One region of the Nesterenkonia sandarakina genome, then DNA from elsewhere that is predicted to be linked to it. Evidence: predicted binding sites of a transcription regulator. Region 1 holds the regulator's gene; the other holds the start of a gene.
What was found. The regulator HspR, encoded in region 1, represses chaperone genes until heat shock. The targets are predictions, from matches to a motif close to AAGTTGAGTCNNNNNGACTCAACTT.
Positions count from the first base shown of each region.

Region 2: the regulator HspR is predicted to act here: its motif matches at 1,131-1,155, upstream of clpB (ATP-dependent chaperone ClpB).

Region 1 covers NZ_JACCFQ010000001.1:1,350,726-1,358,220, reverse strand. The annotation lists gene HNR11_RS06310 (BCCT family transporter) at 1-1,128, opposite strand, end outside; gene trmB (tRNA (guanosine(46)-N7)-methyltransferase TrmB) at 1,271-2,179, opposite strand; gene HNR11_RS06300 (penicillin-binding transpeptidase domain-containing protein) at 2,182-4,125, opposite strand; gene HNR11_RS06295 (heat shock protein transcriptional repressor HspR) at 4,197-4,691, opposite strand; gene HNR11_RS06290 (DnaJ C-terminal domain-containing protein) at 4,691-5,683, opposite strand; gene HNR11_RS14010 (nucleotide exchange factor GrpE) at 5,715-6,581, opposite strand; gene dnaK (molecular chaperone DnaK) at 6,595-7,495, opposite strand, start outside.
Region 2 covers NZ_JACCFQ010000001.1:758,150-765,644, forward strand. The annotation lists gene clpB (ATP-dependent chaperone ClpB) at 1-1,079, opposite strand, end outside; gene HNR11_RS03595 (hypothetical protein) at 1,695-1,901, opposite strand; gene HNR11_RS03600 (hypothetical protein) at 1,916-2,437, opposite strand; gene HNR11_RS03605 (GNAT family N-acetyltransferase) at 2,785-3,309, shown strand; gene HNR11_RS03610 (phytoene desaturase family protein) at 3,391-4,830, opposite strand; gene HNR11_RS03615 (UbiA family prenyltransferase) at 4,827-5,657, opposite strand; gene HNR11_RS03620 (hypothetical protein) at 5,966-6,175, shown strand; gene HNR11_RS03625 (phosphotransferase) at 6,268-6,915, opposite strand; gene HNR11_RS03630 (phosphotransferase) at 7,127-7,495, shown strand, end outside.

The sequences.
Region 1 (7,495 bases):
GACCGTCCACGTCGACTGGAAGTCCAGGGTGTCCTGACCCCAGGAGGCGGAGCGGCCCATCATCTCGAACATCGTCCCGAAGTACTCCATCAGCGAGGACGGCAGCAGGTTCAGCAGGAACAGCGTGGGTCCGGCGAAGAAGAACAGTGCGATGACACCGATGGTGAGCACGATGTTCAGGCTCGAGAGGTAGCGGATCCCGCGCGAGATCCCGGAGACCGCGGAGACCACGAAGCAGGCGCTCAGCACGGCGATGATGCCGATCATCATGGCGTTGGTCAGCTCCGAGGCTCCGGAGACGATCACCACTCCCTGCCCGATCTGCATCACGGCGATGCCCAGCGCCGCGGCGGTGCCGAAGAGCGTGGCAATGATGGCGAACATGTCGATCATCTGACCGGCGAAGCCCTCGGAGTGCTTCTTGCCGAAGAGCTTCTCGAAGATCGCTGACATCAGCGGGACCCGGCCGCGGCGATACGCGGCGTAGGCCACTGCGCCGCCGACCAGGGCATAGATGCCCCAGGCGTGCAGTCCCCAGTGGAAGTAGGTCTGGGCCATGGCGCTGTGCAGCGCCTGCTCCGACTCCGGCGCATGATCCAGCGGCGCTGGCACATTGTGGAAGTAGGTCAGCGGCTCGGCGGGGCCCCAGAAGAGCACCCCGATGCCGATGCCCGCGGCGAAGAGCATCGCGATCCAGGCGAAGGTGGAGTACTCCGGCTTCTCCCCGTCCTTGCCCAGCGGGATCTTGCCATAGCGGGTGAAGGCCAGGATCAGCAGGAAGACCAGGACCACGATGGCCAGCGCGTTGAACAGCCAGCCGGCATGCTCCATGGTCCAGCCGTAGGCCCTCCCGGAGACGGTCCCGACGCTCTCCGGGCTGGTGATCCCCCAGATCACGAAGGCCACGGTGAGCACACCGGTGATCGCGAAGATCAGCCAGTCGATGCTGTAGCGCCTGCGCTGCTCATCGATGCCGATCCCGGGCACCAGCGCGGGGTGGATGTCATGCGGGTAGCTCGAGCGGGAGATCGGGTTCAGCTGGCCCAGCGCCTGACCGGCCTGGCGCGAGACCCGTCGGGTCTCGGCACCGAGCCGCTGGCTGCGGGTGCGTGGCTCTTCTTCGGACATCGGTGGTGTACCTCTATCTTTGTCGCTCTTCCGACTCTGACGCCGGAAGATCTGTACAGGTGCGAGTCAGTGGTGCAAGTCAGTGGTCAGCGTCAGTGGTGCGTCCCTCGGCGCACGCGTGGCGCTCGTCTTCGGCGGCGAGCTACGGCTCCCGGATATAGGTGAGGTCAAAGATCCTGCGCCCGACGGCGAGCGCCTTGGTCTCGAAGTCGGTCTGGGTGCGGCCGGGGAACCGGGGGGCCCAGCCGCCGTCGTCGTCAAGGGCCTCTTCGAGCGGCAGCGGCGCCGGCTGCCTGCCCATCGAGATCGCGTCAAGATCATGCAGACGGACCTCGGTGAGCGGGGAATCCGCGCCGGCGCGCTCCCCCGCGTGGGGATTCTTGAACTGCGGGGAGGCCCCGATCAGGGCTCGCATCTGCTCGGCATAGCCGGACCAGTCGGTGGCCAGGCGCCAGACTCCGCCTGGGGGCAGGACGCGGGCGAGGCGAGCGATGAAGTCCTCGTCGACGAGTCGGCGCTTGTTGTGCTTCCTCTTGTGCCAGGGGTCGGGGAAGAAGATCCAGACCTCGGCGAGCTGGCCGGGGGCGAAGAGCTGGTCCAGGACTTCAGGAGCGTTGGCCACGGCCACCCGGACGTTGCTCAGCCCCTCGCGGCGGATCCGGCTCACCAGCTGGGCGGCGCCGGGCTTATAGACCTCGATGGCCAGGAAGTCAGTGTCGGGGTTCTCGGCGGCGGCATGGGCCACGGCCTCCCCGGAGCCGGACCCGATCTCGACGATGATCGGTGCGGTGCGGCCGAACTCTGCAGCCCAGTCGATCCGGAAGCCCTCCGCCACGGAGGTGTCGCGCTGCCCGTGGGGTATGTCCAGGAGCTCGTTCCCCAGAGCTGCATCCCAGGTCCGCTGGTAGCTGGGCTTGAGCCGATTGCTGCGCCGCACAAAGGAGAGCGGGCGGCGCATCGGCGGCGAGACCGTCTCGGAGTCGGAGGGATCAGGCTGGGCGGTCTCGGGCTGGGAGAGGTCGGGCTGGGCGGGATCGGGCTGGGAAGTCACCGCTACAGGATAGCGGAGGCCCCCTCCAGGAACTCCTGGAGCAGCGGGCCGTTGGTGGAGCCGCCGAACTCGCCCTCCTGCAGGAAGATCGCCACCGCGAGGTCTCCCTGCATGGCGATCACCCAGGTATGGGCGTAGGAGTCGTCACCCTCTCCGGCCTCTGCGGTGCCGGTCTTGGCGTAGACCGGCTCGCCGGGAACCTCCACCAGGGACTCCAGTGAACCGAAGTTCACGGTGTCGGTCATCAGCGTGCGCAGGTCCTCAGCCTCTTCCTCGCTGAGGCCGCTGGCCTGCGACTCTGACTCATCCGAGGGCACCACCAGGTGCGGTGAGACGGTGCCTCCGGCCGCGATCGAGGCGGCCACGGTGGCCATGCCCAGCGTGGAGGCCTCCACCACGCCCTGGCCGAAGAGGTTGGAGGCATGCAGGTTCAGCTCGGAGTCCTGCGGCACGGATCCCATCCGGGCAGGCACCCCGAGGTGGGTCTCCTCGGTAATCCCGAGGTCCACCGCCGCCTGGTGGACCTCCTCGGAGGTCACATCGTCGTAGGCGTCGGCGAAGACGGTGTTGCAGGAGACGGCGACGGCGTCGCGGAACGGAATCTCGCCGAGGTACTCGGAGGGGAAGCCGGTGTAGTTGCCGAAGGACTGTCCGTGCACAGTGGTCTGGTTCGAGCAGGTCACCGAGGAGTCTGGGGTGAGCCCCTCGCGCAGCATCGCCAGCGAGGAGACCACCTTGAAGGTGGACCCGGGCGCATAGCTGGACTGGGTGGCGATCTCCACGAAGCCCTCCTGAGGGTCGTGGCTGGCGGCGGCAAGGACCCCGCCGTCGGAGGGTCGGATCGCGACGACGGCGCCAGCGGTGTCCTGATCGTCGACGATCTCCTGCGCCAGGTTCTGCAGCCGCGGGACCATGGTGGTCTCCACGTCTCCCCCGTCGGCGGCCTCCACCGAGTACAGCGTCTCCCCGTCCTTCTGGATCGCCAGGCCCGGAGCCCCGCGCAGGGTCTCCTCGTAGGAGGCCTGGATCCCGGAGGTGCCGATGGTGTCCCCGACGCTCAGGCTGGGGTCCGCCTCCAACGCCTCAGCGGTCACCGGTCCCACCCGGCCCAGCAGCAGCGGGGCAAAGTCGCGCGAGTCGGCCAGGGACATCTGATCGTCGATGGCCAGCGCACCCGGGATCGCGTCGACGTCGTCGGCGGTGACCTCGTCCTCGGAGCGGCGCAGCGTGATGGCCTCCACGAAGGCCAGCTCGCCGCCGCCGAGCACGCTCTGAACGTAGGGATCCACAGAGATCCCGACCAGCTCGGCGAGCGCCTCGGCGGAGGAGCGCAGCGTGTCCTCATCGGCGGGTTCACCGTCCTGGGCGAGCTGAGACTTGTCGATCCCCAGCCGGACGACGTCGCGGTTATAGACCATCGCCCGTCCGTCGTCGTCCATGATCCGGCCGCGGTCCGCTGCGGTGGTGGCCAGGGCGATCGACTCGGCACCGGTGTAGTCCGGCAGGACGATCGCAGGCTCGGCCGCCACCGCCCAGGTCTCGGTCTCTTCGTCGTAGACCAGCTCGGCGGAGGTCTCATAGGTCCAGGCCTCGCCGTCGACGCCGAGCTCTTCGAGGTCCCAGCTGTGCTGCAGCGGGACGGTGGCGGTGACCGGTCGCGGTGAGTCCTCGGGCGGCTCGTCGAGCACGATCTCCCCGACCTCGACCTCCGGGGCGAGGTCCTCGAGGGGCGCATGCAGGTTCTCCACGGCCGTCGCCATGGTCTCGGGATCCCCGGAGTCGAAGCTCAGCCCGGAGAAGTCCCCGCTGGAGACCGCGGAGGCCAGCGCGCCGGCGGCCTCCTCCACGGTCTCGGAGGGGTCGGCGCTGCAGCTGGTGAGCAGCATCAGGGCTGCGGCTGACACCACGCCGGGGAGGATCAGCCGGGAGCGTGCGGAGTCAGACATGGTCTCAGTATCGCGGTCCCCCGCACCCGTCACAGGCAGGACTCGCGGGGTGAGGGCAAAGGGGCCCCAGGTCAGCGCCGTCGCGGGGCGGGCTCCCAGAGGACCAGCGCCTGCGTGTTGGCGCGGGCTCGACGGCCACGGTCCACGGTGACCACGTCCCCATGCGGGCCCACCGCGAAGAAGCGCGGCTTGGTGGAGTGACGCTGGGATTCCCGCAGCTCCTGGCGCAGCGCGTCCACGGTCTCCTCGAGCACCTCGACCCGGTTCTGCAGCTGCAGGATCCGGCGAATGCCTTCCAGCGAGACTCCCTCCTGGGAGAACTGCTGGATCTGGCGCAGCTGCTCGATGTTATACGGCGAGTAGCGGCGGTGCCGTCCACCCTGGCGCCGCGGGGTGACCAGACCGATCCGGTCATACTGCCGCAGCGTCTGTGGGTGCATCTCGGTGAGTTCGGCGGCCACGGAGATCACGAACATCGGGGCATGCCGATGTTCGGGCTCCAGGAGCCGCGCATCGAGGAGCCGCGGGCCCGTCGTGCGGGGTTCCCTGCTCCGGGGTTCCACCATCACAGCACCGCCTTCGCCTCGAGGCCTTTCCGGGGATCCAGCCCCTTGGTGGCCTCCGCATAGGCCTTCACGGCTTCCACCGCGTCGGCCGAGAGGTCCTTGGGAACCTGCACCTGGACCGTGACCAGCATGTCGCCGGCGATCTCCTTGCCCTTCTCCTTCCGGCGCACGCCGTGACCCTTGAGCCGCAGCACGCGTCCGGAGGTCACTCCGGCGGGGATCTTGATGTTGACCTTCTCACCGTGGACCGTCGGGACCTGCACCGTGGTGCCCAGGGCCGCCTCGTCGAAGGCGACAGGAAGATGGATCCGGATGTCATCGCCTTCACGCTCGAAGAACTGGTGACCCGAGACGACGACCTCGACCAGGAGGTCCCCAGCTCCGCCGGATCCTCGCTGGCCCTTGCCCTTCACGCGAACCTTCTGTCCGGTGCGGATTCCCGCGGGGATCCGCACGTCGATGACCCCGCCGTCGGGCTCACGCAGCCCCACGGTGGTCCCGCGCATGGCACCTCCGAAGGAGATCGTGGTCCGCGCGGTGCGGTCCGCGCCCTTGGCGGCGGCTCCCCCGCCGAATCGGCCGGAGCCGCCGAACCCGCCGGCTCCCCCGAAGAGGTCCGAGAGGTCGGGTCCGCCGCTGCCGCCGCGACCGAAGCCGCCGCGTCCGCCGCCGGATCCGCCGTTGAAGAGGTTGCCGAAGAGGTCTTCGAATCCGCCGCCCCCGCCGGGGCCCGGGCCGCCCGAGAATCGGGCGCCCGAGCCCATGGCGCGCACGGCGTCGTACTGCTCGCGCTGTTCCTTGTCCGCGAGCACTGAATGGGCCTCGGCGACGTCCTTGAACTTCTGCTCCGCGGCATCATCCCCGGGGTTCTTATCGGGGTGGTGCTTGCGGGCGAGTCTTCGGTACGCCTTCTTGATGTCCTCCTCGGAGGCATCGCGGGAGACGCCAAGGATGGCGTAGAAATCTTTTTCGATCCAGTCCTGTGAGGCCATGGCGCCTCCCTCCTTTCTGCTGCTCTGCGGTTCAGCCCTGGTCGGGGCCGGAGGAGACCATCACCTGGGCCGCCCGGAGCAGGCGGTCACCGTGGCGATAGCCGGCGCGCAGCACGATGGCCACGTGGTCGGCGGGGATCTCCTCATGGGGCTGGGTCATGATCGCCTCGTGCTGGTTGGGATCGAAGGCTTCCCCGATCTCTCCCAGCACTTCAAGGCCCTGGCTCTGCAGCACCGACTCCAGGCGGGTCGCGATGTGCGCGAAGGGCCCCTCCTGCAGGTCTCCGGCCTGGCGGGCCGAGGAGATGTCATCGAGCACCGGCATGAGCTCGGTGATCAGCTGACCCTTGGTGCGATCACGTTCGGTCGCCCGGTCACGCTCCACCCGACGCCGGTAGTTGATGTACTCGGCCTGGAGTCGCTGCAGGTCAGCCTGCAGCTCAGCCTCGCGCACCCCTTCCTGAGCGGGAGCATCCTCGCGGATGCTGTCCTCGGCCAGGATGGCCTCGGGGTCCATCGCCATGGCGGCCTCGGCGATCGTCTCCTCCTCCGTGCCGCGGAGGAAGTCGTCGGCCGCCTGAATCCGTTCCTCGGGCTCGGTCTCGGTGCCGCCGGTGATCCCGTCCTCCGCGGAGACCTCGGAGAGCTCGGGCTCCTCGGCGATCAGGGGGTCGGCCTCGTCGGAGGCCACGCCTGCGACCTCCTCCTCGGTGACCGGGTCCCCGGCCGCGCCGTAGCTCTCGGACTGTCCCTGGGCACCGAGGGTCTCGGTGTCCTGGGCGTCCTCCACCGGGAGGTCCTGCAGGATCTTCTCGGCCCGGGCCAAGGGATCCTGCACCGGGTCCTGCTCCTCGGGCTCTTCGCCGCTGGGAACCTCAGGGTTCTTGTGATCTGCCATGTGTGCGGCCCCCTTACTTCTTCTCGGCTTCGTCCTCTTCATCGACGACCTCTGCGTCGACGATGTCCTCATCCTCGTTCTGCGCCGGCTCGCCGGTGCCGTCGGCGGAGGCCTCGGGAGCCTGCGAGTAGAGCGCCTCACCGATCTTGACCTGGGAGGCCTGCAGCTTCTCGTAGGCGGCGTTGACCTCGGACTCGTTGTCCTGACCCTCGAGTGCCTTCTTGAGCTCGTCGACGTCGGCCTGGACCTCGGTCTTGACCTCCTCGGGCAGCTTGTCGCCGTTGTCCTTGAGCAGCTTGTCCACGGAGTATGCGGTGGACTCGGCGGCGTTGCGCTTCTCGGCAGCCTCGCGGCGAGCCTTGTCCTCCTCGGCGTGGGCCTCGGCGTCGGCGACCATGCGCTCGATGTCTTCCTTCTCCAGCGAGGTGCCGCCGGTGATGGTCATCGACTGCTCGGTCCCGGTGCCCTTGTCCTTGGCGGAGACGTGGACGATGCCGTTGGCGTCGATGTCGAAGGTGACCTCGACCTGGGGGACCCCGCGCGGCGCCGGGGCGATGCCGGTCAGCTCGAAGGTGCCCAGCGCCTTGTTGTCCCGGGTGAACTCGCGCTCGCCCTGGAAGACCTGGACCGCCACCGAGGGCTGGTTGTCCTCAGCGGTGGAGAAGACCTCGGAGCGCTTGGACGGGATGGCCGTGTTGCGCTCGATCAGCTTGGTCATCACACCGCCCTTGGTCTCGATGCCCAGGGACAGCGGGGTGACGTCGATGAGCAGCACGTCCTTGCGCTCACCGGCGAGCACGCCGGCCTGCAGGGCCGCGCCGACGGCGACGACCTCGTCCGGGTTCACACCCTTGTTGGCGTCCTTGCCGGAGAGCTGCTTGACCAGATCGGCCACCGCGGGCATCCGAGTGGAG
Region 2 (7,495 bases), 590 kb from region 1:
TGCGCCTCGTAGCGTTCCTTGATCCCGCGCAGGATCGCGATCGCGTCCGGCACCGAGGGCTCGCCCACGTAGACCTGCTGGAAGCGGCGCTCCAGGGCGGCGTCGGCCTCGATGTTCTCCCGGTACTCATCCAGGGTGGTCGCGCCGATCAGGCGCAGCTCCCCGCGGGCGAGCATCGGCTTGAGCATGTTGGAGGCGTCCATGGAGCCCTGGGAGGCGCCGGCGCCGACCACGGTGTGGATCTCGTCGATGAAGGTGACGATCCGGCCTTCGGCGGCCTTGATCTCCTCGAGCACGGCCTTCAGCCGCTCCTCGAACTCGCCGCGGTACTTCGCCCCGGCGATCATCGCGCCGAGGTCCAGGGAGATCAGCGTCTTCTCGCGCAGGGACTCTGGGACGTCCCCGGCGACCATGCGCTGGGCCAGGCCCTCGACGACGGCGGTCTTGCCGACCCCGGGCTCACCGATCAGCACCGGATTGTTCTTGGTGCGGCGCGAGAGCACCTGGACCACGCGGCGGATCTCGGAGTCGCGCCCGATCACCGGGTCCAGCTTGCCCGAGCGCGCGATCTCGGTCATGTCGGTGCCGTACTTCTCCAGGGCCTGGAAGGTGTTCTCCGGGTCCGGGGTGGTGACCTTCCGGTCCCCACGCAGCCCCGGCAGCTCGGCCTTGAGCGCCTGCAGGGTGGCGCCGGCATCGGCGAGCGCGCGGCCGACCGGGCCGCCGTCGGTGGCGGCACCTATGAGCAGGTGCTCGGTGGAGACGAAGTCATCGCCGAAGTCCTCGGCCTGGGCCTGGGCGGCCTTGATGACGTTGAGTCCTGCGGGTGAGAACTGCGGGGCGGCCACGGAGTCCCCACTGGTGGCGGGCAGAGACTTGATGATGGCAGAGGCGCGTGTGCTCACGGCGTCGGGATCCGCGCCAGCGGCCTTGAGTAGCGCGACGGCCATGGATTCACGCTGATCCATCAGCGCCTTGAGGATGTGCGCCGGTTCCACCTGCGGGTTGCTCGCGGTGTTGGCGTTCATGGCGGCCGCGGAGACGACCTCCTGCGATTTGGTCGTGAGCTTGACGTCCATGTCTTCCCCTCCCAGTGCTAGGTGACGCCGGATGCACGACGACGCCGAATAAACTTGAGTCCATCCTACTCAACTTTGAGGCGAGCGGAAGTATTCCAGGAGATGTCACCTATTGGTTCGGAAGCACTCCTTCCACCCGGTTGGGCGCCCTGGGTTCCCGGCAGGGCGGCATCGTGGTTGTCTCATCCTGGAACAGGCATTGACCCCCAGCGCTACCGCTGGCGCCTGTCTTGATCTCGGCATGTAGCTTCACCGGAAGCCGCGAGGACGATAGCGGCCTCTCGCTTGTTGGCATGATCTCCATGGCGTTCTGCACCGTCGTGGGAACACTCGTCGCCCTCGGTATCACCCGCTTTGCGCGTAGCTTGAGCGAACAACGCAAGTCCGCCGCCGCTCGGCGGACACGGCTACCGTCCTCGACCAAGTGACCCATCCGACGTCGACAATACTGCCGGCTTTCCTGGCGGCTGAGTTGTCCTTCAACGCAGATTCTCCCGCATGAGCTGTCCCGAAAAACAGCGGATCTCGATGACACAAGAAACGATGGTGGTCGCTCCACCCGTAGAGGTGAAGCGACCACCATCGTTAGAAGCGATCCAAATCTGCGCTGAGTGGTTACTCAGAACTGCGCAGTGACCATCCTTGCGTGAAATTGCGTCGAATCCGCCGCAGTGCCTCGCGGCCACTCGCGGTCATCACCGTCGCACCGATCGCGGCTAAGGCTGCGCTGATGTACAACACGAAGGCCAGGTTCTCCGAGCCGGTGAGCATCCCACCGACAACTAGTAAGGCGAAGAGCAGCACGAAAAGTCCGGCTCGCATATCGATACCTCCTGTTACCAGCCCATGTAGACGGCCAGAGCACCGCCGGCTCCGGCGACACAACTGATGGCAAGACCTGGCCCGATCTTACCGCCGATGAACTTCACGAGCGCCCAGTACGAGACTCGCTTTTCCAAGATGGAGACGATTGCGTCGAAACCGATAACGCCGCCCGTGCATCCAGCGATCGTTGAAGCGATACCTCCCAGTGCACCCTTGCTGCTGGACTGGGCCTGGGCGCTGGATTCAATGCCAGCGTTCGCCGCAGAGGCTGCTGTCATTTCATCTTCCATGGACCCAGCACTTGCCAGCTGCACTTCTGAGCCATCATCTAAGACCACGACGGCATCGCCTTCCGCGTTGAATCCCAGAGCATGAGCATCCGCGGTGAGAGTCTCTTGCCCGACGGCAGTGAGATCTTCGTTGATCGCTTCACGCGCGGCGTCATCCAGGACCTGACTGTTTTCTAAGTCGGATGCAGCCTGTTCTGCAACTGATGGGACGCTCGCGGCGGCACCTGCGACCCCGGTCGCCATCAGTGATCCCGTAACAAGGAGTGCTGGAATTCCTCAAGACAGCGTCTTCATAACTCTCCGTTCCTGATACGGTCGTCGACCTCTTCGACGGCCAGGCCTTCGTCCCCGTCTGAACGACGGCTTAACACGACCAAATCACAGCTAATACACAAACTGAAGGATAGTTGCTAGATTCACACAGAATATACAGAAAAGGAATGCTTACCTTAAAGATAGCTGTCCAATATATACTAAAGAAATTCAAGTTTTAAGCAACAAGCCACATAAGGTGCCTTTGACGCACCACAGGGGGAACCATCTTCAGCCACAAACCCACGCTCGAAGGTCAGCTAGTCCGTCTGCGACCCATCCAGGGGCAAGACGCCGAGGTGATCCACCGACTGATCCACGATCCTGAAGTCGCGGTCCTGACCGGCTCGGTTCACACCAGCGCACCCCAGCCTTCATCGTGGTCGGTGGAGGCCCTTCGAGAGACCTACCAACAGTGGAGCACCTCGGAGGACCGTCTCGTGCTCGCAGTGATCGAGCGGAAGACCGAGACAATGGTCGGTGAAGTAGTCCTCAATGACTGGCACGAGGAGAACCGCTCCTGCGGCTTCAGAACCCTCATCGGTCCGGAGGGCCGTGGCAAGGGCCTCGGCACCGAGGCCACCCGCATGATCATCCGCTATGGACTGCAGTCCCTCGGGCTTCATCGGATCTCGCTGGAGGTCTACGATTTCAACCCGCGCGCTCGGCACGTCTACGAGAAGGTCGGTTTCACTCACGAGGGGACCGGACGGGACGCCTTGTGGTTCGAGGATCGGTGGGTCGACGTGCACTACATGTCGATCCTCGACACCGATATCTTCGGAGGCGCCAGCTCGCGGTGAAGCATGATTGCGAGGATCAGCTCCGCGCGTCGTCGTCGGCCTTCACGTCCCCTGGGGCAAGAGACTCGCGCCGTCGCGCCCCTAGCCCCGGCCACCACTCCCGGGCCCCAGCGTGCGAAGCAGCCCGTCCATGGTCATCATGGCTCCGCCCAGCACCGCCGGCAATCCGCCGCCGGGATGAACCGAGGCGCCTACCCGCCACAGCCATGGCCGCGTCACACTGTGCCGAGCCGGACGGTGCAGCGGCCCGCTCATCACCAGGGGGCGGATCGGGCCATACAGGGAGCCTCCGGAAGAGCCGGCGAGACTGAAATAGTTCGGATCTAGGATGGTGTACTCCTCAGCGCACGTCTCGAAGCTTCCGGGAAGCCCCACCGTGTCCCACACGCGGCGCAGTTCCCGGTCGACGAAGGCATCATCGAGGCCGTAGCGCCGCCCATTCGGAGGCGCTGTCAGCAGCACTGCGAGCGTGTCAGCGGTATTGGCGCCTGAGTCCGTCGCCGGATAGTAGTTGAGAAACGCCATGGTCTGGCCCGGCTCCCGCTGGGCCTCGAGGCTCGCGTAGAGCTCCCGTGGATCCTCGGGCAGCACCACACTGTGCTGTGGCGTGCCCTCGGGAAGGGGGCGCTTGAGCGCGGCGTACACCGCAACCGCGGAGCAGGAGAGCTTCTGCGGTGCTCGAGGTGTGCGCCCAGGCAGCAGCGCCTCGAGGCGGTGCGCCTCTATACCGCTGACCACTGCGTCGGCCCGATACTCCCGCTGAGCGGTCCTGACTTTTCCCCGTTCCAGGCCCAGGACGGGCTCATCGGTGCGAACATCGACCCCTGCGGCTCGCGCCAGACGCTCCAGGGCCCGCACCAGCTCGTAGATGCCACCTTGTGGCACCCACACCCCGTCTTGGGCCATCACCGCGGGCATGCTGGCGTAGAGCGCCGGGGTCCGGGAGGGGCCCACCCCCGCATTGAGTGTGTGGATAGCGATCACTTCGCGCAGCCCATCCGGCAGCCAGGTGAGACTGTCGAGATAGCTCCGGGTCGTGAGCCGGTGCCCATAGAGGCGCTGCATCCGAGCCAGCGAAGGGTAGGCCTCGCGCGATAGTGGCGCGGTGGTCAGCAGCCGGGTCACGTCCGGCCCGATCGGTCCGTGCAGCGCAGCGAAACGCTCCCACGCCGGGTGCCATGGGTGCCCCGGCGGCACCGGCAGCGAACAGACTTCCCCGCGGAAGTAATACTGGCCTACCTCCGACAGCCGCTGAAGATTCAGCCCTGCTGTCTCTTCGGCCGCTAAGGAGGGATCCCGGTTGGAGTCATCCAGGCGGCGCAGCAGCTCCTGCCAGACGGCAGGGAAGGTGAACAACGACGGGCCGGTGTCGATGCGTTGACCAGCGACTTCGATGCGGTGGCTCTTCCCGCCCAGCGTTGAGCCCGCTTCCAGAAGCGTGACAGCGTGTCCTGCCCAGGCGGAGAGGACCGACGCCGTCAGGCCTGCCACTCCGCCACCGACCACTACGACGCGACTCATGGGTACCACCCCAGCAGCAGCGCCGCGACCAGTTGAATACCTGCCACCGCTCCGGCGACGTAGGGAAAGGCAATGGAATACCGGTACAGACCGTGGGCGGTGCTGGTGAGGGGCGAGCGGAACAGCCTGTAGAGCAGCCACCCACTGATCAGCGCATTCACCAGCGCAACCGGAATATTGACCATGGCAAAGCCGATGGTAGCCGAAGCCCACCAGAACCCGCTCCAGAACACCGCCCCGCGCACCCCCAGGCGCACCGCGGTGGTGGTGATTCCGGCAGCCTGGTCTTCCTCGATGTCCTGCACCGCGTCATAGGTGTGCTTAGCCACGCTCCAGGCCATCAGCGCCAAGGCAGCGGCCCAGACCGGACCGGCACCCAGGGCCAGCGGCACAAAGACCATCGGCAGGGCGTAGGCGGCGTTGCTCAGCGAATCCAGATAGGGGCGGGCCTTGAATCGCAGCGGTGGCGCCGAGTAGAAGACGAACACCACCAGGTAGAGCGCGATCCACAGCAGTGCTTCACCGGGAAGTGCCCACACGAAGTACGCCAGGAACGGAAGATTGGCCACGAGAACGGCGATCCAGATCGAGGAGACCTCCGCGGCGCGAATCCGGGCGCCTTCGAAGGATCCCTTGCGCGGATTCAGCGCGTCGGTCTCTTGGTCAAAGATGTCGTTGACGCCGTAGATGAGCAGGTTGAACGGCAGCGTAAGCCATAAGAGCAGGGCCAGTGCATCCCAGTGCCATAGATGACCGGCCAGCCACATCCCCAGGACGGCGGGACCGACGGTGTTGATCCACAGCACCGGCCGGGAGATATGGAGCATTCTGTGGAAGACAGATCCAGCTTGCGAATGAGTTTCGACGGTGGAGCCCCTTCTGCCTCGTGAAACAGCTGCGCCGGAATCACCACGTACCCATGTCAGCCGGCAATCTGACTCTGTAGCGTCCAATCGCCGACGGCGGAGGGCCCACTCTCGCCATGCTACGTCAGCCGTCCCTAGGCACTTGACGGCCTACGATCACAGCGCCTGCCGCAGCAGAGGAGTACGCTCAGAATTGGACGGGTGGCGTGAAGCCCGAAGCCCTTCGCATAGAGAACTACCCGCGATGTTCGTGAGGATGTGAGGATGCCATGTCGACCCCCAGTAGCCACCAGCCGGATGCGCCCCAGGGTGCCCGTCGAAGCGTGACGCCGGACCAAGCGCAGCTGACTCCCGAAGAGAACTCCGGTAAACCTCCTCGCACGACGGCGTCGCTGCTGGCGATCTTCGCCCTGATCTGTCTGGGCCTGTTGTTCCTGCTCCTCATCGGTGAGATCGGAGTGTTCGAGATCGGAAACTGATGCCGAAGGTGGAGGGCCGGACGTCCTCCCCCAGGTGAATTCCGTCCTGGACTATTAGACAGATCGGGGCTGAGCCGCGCCGTCGGCGGTTTCTACTTGCCCGCGCAGAGCAGCGTTCGGGACCAGAGGTCCTGGTGGTGCCGGACGTACTCGGCGACGGCCCGCCAATGCGCTCCATGGCCTTTCTCGAACATGGATCCCCAAGGTTCTATGTCCGCCTCGTTCGAGTGCTTCAGGAGGTCGTACATCGCCGTCGTCCGCGCAGCCATGGCTGCGGGCAGTGCTGCGCGCAGGTCGTCTTCGGCGTCGTATCCACCGACGAATGCCGCCAACCCCGGGGCAGCCTGCTCTGGTGCCTGATCGGGGTCAGGCAGCGCAAACGCCTGCGCCGCGTACGCGAGGTCCCAGAGCCGGGTGCTCGGTGCCGCGGCATCCCAGTCGATGAAGGTCCACCGATCTCCGATGACGAGGTTCCAAGGAGCAAGATCGTTGTGGCAGATCAGTTCCTCCCCCGGTGCCGGAATCGCGGTGGTCCAGACAGCGCGGGTCTCCGGTCTGTAGGCCTGGCTGGCGTCGTGAATCGCTCGGACCATCGAACCCACCCTGGCGAGTTCTGAGTCCGTCAGCGGGGCGGAGTTGATGGCGAGTTCTCCCGGGATGAACTCGGTGACCTGCCGACCCAGCTGATCCCGACCCAAGGGTGCGGGCACATCAACACCGGTCGCAGCAAGGAAAGTCATGTACCGGAACACGCTGGGGCTGGCATCAGTCCACGGCTTACGCACCGTCTGTCCCAGGCGGTAAACCGAGTCACTCGAGTGTCCGCCAGTGAGCAGCTGCTCCTCCTCCATGGGCCGACCCTATCTCCTGGTCGTCTCCGTTTCGCCGCGAGCAGCGTCCTCATACGCGCCAAGCCGCGACGCTACCGCCACGTGCCGTAGCGTCGGCTCCATGGCGATGCACGACGACGAGCTCCGAGTCAGTGCCGACACCGCACGGCAACTGATTCTCGATCAGTTCCCGGCGTGGGGCGACGAAGCAATAGAGGAGATCCACGGGGCCGGAACAGACAACACGATCTTCAGAGTCGGAACGACCCGAGCGGCGCGGTTTCCTCGTCGACGCGCAAACGCGACGATTCTCGGCGCAGAACTTCTCCGTGAGGCCGCTGCCATGCGAGAACTTGCCGAGGTGGCTCCCGTACCGACACCCTTGCCGGTCGCGATCGGACGTCCCGGCCATCAGTATCCGTTGCCATGGACCCTCCAGTCATGGATTCCTGGCACGGTCGCGACGCCGCTGGGGTCTGCCCATTCCACG